DNA from 2 places in the Mammaliicoccus sp. D-M19 genome. Region 1 is predicted to be linked to the other one. Evidence: riboswitches for the same ligand, from Rfam matches in the RefSeq annotation. Region 1 holds a riboswitch; the other holds the start of a gene.

Evidence for each region. Region 1 has a riboswitch for thiamine pyrophosphate ahead of LQ675_RS01760 (ECF transporter S component). Riboswitches for the same ligand answer to the same signal wherever they lie in the genome.
Region 2: linked by a shared signal. The riboswitch ahead of LQ675_RS10110 (thiamine phosphate synthase) and the one ahead of LQ675_RS01760 (ECF transporter S component) in region 1 are both predicted to bind thiamine pyrophosphate.

The regions. Positions count from the first base shown of each region.
Region 1 covers NZ_JAJNHW010000001.1:332,883-335,092, reverse strand. Annotated here, with positions in the region: gene LQ675_RS01765 (ABC transporter ATP-binding protein) at 1-716, opposite strand, end outside; gene LQ675_RS01760 (ECF transporter S component) at 728-1,303, opposite strand; TPP riboswitch at 1,394-1,498, opposite strand; gene LQ675_RS14950 (hypothetical protein) at 1,678-1,803, opposite strand; gene auxA (lipoteichoic acid stability factor AuxA) at 1,951-2,210, shown strand, end outside.
Region 2 covers NZ_JAJNHW010000004.1:89,953-92,162, reverse strand. Annotated here, with positions in the region: gene thiO (glycine oxidase ThiO) at 1-467, opposite strand, end outside; gene LQ675_RS10110 (thiamine phosphate synthase) at 460-1,044, opposite strand; TPP riboswitch at 1,121-1,229, opposite strand; gene isdC (heme uptake protein IsdC) at 1,460-2,155, shown strand; gene LQ675_RS10100 (NEAT domain-containing protein) at 2,139-2,210, shown strand, end outside.

The DNA of each region.
Region 1 (2,210 bases):
GGGGCATATCGCCATGAGTTAGGATGCCATACACCGTATTCATTTAATATGTCTGTATGATGATCTAATATATCTTGAGGTGTACTATCATGTGTGATTTCACCATTTTCATTCATCACGATGACTCTATCAACATAATTCCAAATATAATCAACTTTATGTTCCACGATTACAACGGTTTGATTTGTCCAATGATCCATAATCAAATCCCATAGTTGAGTCGTTGATTGATGATCAAGCATTGCTGTCGGTTCATCAAGAAATAACGTATTTGTATCTTGTAATAATATAGAAGCAATCGCTAATTTTTGTTTCATACCACCACTTAAACGATTGATTTTTAGTGAAGGGTCAGCATTTAAATTTACCTGTTTCATGACATTTTTTATAAATCCGTCCATTTTATCAGGTTCGATGTTCATATTCTCAAGCACAAATGCTAATTCTTCTTTAATCTCAGGCATACAAAACTGCGTATCTGGATCTTGGAAAATAACACCCGGAAGTGAATCGATATTGATTGAATCTACTTTCATCGGTATGTCCATCGATCTCGGTATAATACCGCTTAATATATTTAATAATGTACTTTTACCAGATCCACTTGGACCTAGTAACAGAACTTTTTCTTTATCGTTAATATTGATGTTTAAATTTTTAAATATAATGCGTTCATCATCAGGATACTTTAGTCTTAAATTTTTTAGTGATAACAATTGAATAACTCCTATAATAAGTCATAATCTTTTTTAGATGCTGGTCTGAACAATTTCGTAACACCAGTTTGGTCAAGTGCTTTTACAATTGCATAGCCTAATGCACCCGCAACGATTGCACCACTTAAAATTCTAATCGTAAACATTAAAATAACATTCCATAAAGCAACGTCACCTAAGTAATTATAGAACCAATCAATTGGTAACGTAATAATACCTGCAGCCATTCCAGCTATTACTGCAACTGATAATTTTCTTGATTGATATCGAACAGCTAGGAAGATGATTTCACAAGCTAAACCTTGTAATAATGCATATATAAATGTTGGAATATCGAATTGCCCCATTACAATTGTTTCTCCAGCGCCAGCAGCAAATTCAGCAAGAATGGCAACACCAGGCTTTTGAATAATTAAATAAGTGACAATTGCTGCAATAAACCATACACCATATACAGATTGTTCTAAGTGTAGACCAAGTGGTTTTAAAATTTCATAAGGTATCCATAAGAACTTATAAATGATTGCAAACAAAGCACCAATTAATACAGTTACTAAAATATCTGATAACGTTAATCTTTTTGACATGTTAAATTCTCCTTTTATATAAAAAATGTGCACTCCTATATCTAAATAGAAGCGCACAAAAATATTGTTATCATTTAAAAATGAATATTATATGATTTACGAACACTTTCCTACGCTAGTATCATCTAGATCAGGTACAAAGGGTTCAGACCTTTTCATGTCTGTCTCAGTTTCAAAACACCCCTAGTGCATTTATTAATTTGTTATCCATACGATAAGTCTTATTAATCTTTTTGTCAATAGTAAATCATAAAAATAAAATTAATTTCTTAAATAAATGATTTGTAAGTCATTAAAATAAATTCAAAATAAAATCGGGAGCGAAATCGCAAATTGTGATTTCGCTCCCGACTAGGCACGATAATGAAATTTATTTATTCGAATGTGTCTTGTATATTTTCTTTTGTTTCATCTTGACCTTTGTTGTTGTCTTGCTTATTTTCTTGTTCTTTTTTCTTAGCTTTTTCTGCTTCTTCTTTATGCTTATCATTATGAGTCATAATAACACTCCTTTAAAATTTATGATATTATTATATACCCAACTACATATAAGTTTTAAACTTCTTGCTAGTACTTGGGACTGATTTTCAATATAATTAAAGACAATTGAAAATGAAACAATTATAATGTTCAATGAGGTGAAGAACATGGCTATAAAGAAAAAAAGCTGGGAAGTTCATTTTAGTCGAATTATAGGTATATTTATTTTGATTACTGGATTACTTATACTTTTTAATGCACCACGTATTAAAGATTATAATATCAAGGATTCAAGTAATATCCATATCAATAATATTTGGGACTTTTTTGTAGCTTTTTTTGATGAATTAGTAAGAATATTACACCATTATATCGGTAACTTTCCAGTTATCGCAGCAATTATAGTATTGCTATTTGGTGTGTTTGT
Region 2 (2,210 bases), on a different contig from region 1:
TGATTGGCATTAATTTGGCCATCAAATGGAATATAAATCGCTTTATGATTATAGGAAATCGTATGATTTGAAAGGTGACGAAGTGATTGACTATTTAATGTAGTAACTGAACGATCACGTTTATTTAAAAAACGATATTGCTCAGTTAAGCTGTCGATATCATCTCGTGATGCGGCCATTTTAATTAAACCGTGTGCTTGATAATCAATATTGATATTCGTCTCTTTATATAACGTGTGACTGAGTGATTCGAAATAATCTCTCGAACGTAATGCAAGTTGATAAAGGGGTGTATCTTCAATAAATTCATTTTGTGCACCTAACATCCCACCAGCTTTATAAGATGCGTGTAATCCAGGAACATCTCGATCTATCACAGCGATAGACAACGAATCATTTTTAAGGGCTAATTCACGCGCAATAGACATCCCCATGACGCCAGAGCCAACAATTAACATGTCATACATATGCAAGCCACTCCTCTCTTAATAACTGAATTTCACGCGAACTTCGATCTCTGAAAAATGATATTGCACAAACACCTTCAAAGCCATGAGGCAACGACTTAATAGAATGCGTATCTATGCCACCAATTGCATAAACAGGAATATCTATAGATACTGCATCCTTTATGTCTTTAGAAGACCTTGGTTTAAGACCATCTTTAGAACACGTTTCAAACACGTGACCAAAGAATACGAAATCTAAAGACCACTCACGTGCGCGTTTCACAGTTTCAACTGAATGTGTAGACATACTAACGGATATATGAGGGTGAAGCTTTTTAAATTCAAATGCTTGCACGTCATCTTCACGAAAATGAATAAAATTTAAATCATATTTTTCAAGTATGGTCATATCAGAATGAATCATTAATTTCGTTTGCGAAAAGCCATTTGCTAATAAATAATCAAACGCCCAGCATAGATCATCATGTGTCATAGGCACTCTCAGTAATAACAAATCAATCTCTTCTGCAATCTCTATATAATGTTCTAAATCATCAACATCTAAGTCTTTATACGGTGTAACAGCAATAAACAATGAAATCACTCCAAATAAAAAACGCTATTTTTCTGGATAGAAAAATAGCGTAAAAATTTAATTATAAGTATAAGTAAGCTTATATACGCCACTTTCCTACGCCAGTATGAACTGGATCAGGTTCAAGGAATCCCGAAGTCACTACTTCAGTCTCAGCCTATAATAAGGCACTTCCAGTGGACATTTATTCAGTTATTACATCCATTGTACATATAAAAGTAAGAATGTTCAAATTTATATGTTATTTAGTTACAACCCAAATTATTCCATTCTATTAATTTTTAAATTTTGCGAAATAAAATTTTGATAACTAACTATTTATTAAAATAGAAAATAATATTGACATTGATAACTATTATCAATTAAATTATAAGGTGGAAGGAGAATTTCAAGAAATTTACAAAGGAGGTATATTATGAAAAGGTTTAAACAAGTTTTAAATATTGGGTTATTAGTACTTATTTTATTATCAGTAGGCGTAGGTAAGGTGGCTTCTGCTGATGTTAAGGATGGTACTTATGACGTTGATTACACAGTATTGAAACATGGTACTTCAGATGTTTCGATTGCAAATGATTATTTTAATAAACCAGGTAAGTTAGTAGTTAAGAATGGCGAAAAGCAACTTCAATTAACGATGAATCACAGCCATTGGATTAAAGGTATTACAGTTGATGGTTCTGCTGAAAGTATCGTAAGTGAAGACAAAGGTTCAGACGTTAGAACGTCTAGCTTTAAAGTGAATTCTACATTTGGCCAACTTGCTGGAACAATTGATGTTTATATCAATGAAAAAGTCGATGGTAAACCGTTCTTATACGATAACAAATACAAAATCACATTTGATGTGAAAGAACCTTCTGGCCAAGCTGCGGCAGTTTCATCTAGTGATGCTTCAAAGAATTCAACAGCAGCATCTTCTAGTTCAAATAGTAGTACACCAACTAATGGATCTGCAACTTCTTCACAAGATGTGAAAAATCCTCAAACGAGCGCAGGCACACCGGTAATGATTACAGTCCTTCCAATTGTTGCAGGTATGTTATTAATTGCTACGTTTATGTTCAATAAAAAATTGAAAAGAGGCATAATTAATGAAGAAAAGTGTTAAGTCATTATTAGCGTTTTCTTTATTATTCTCAACTCTTTCATTCAACACTTATGAA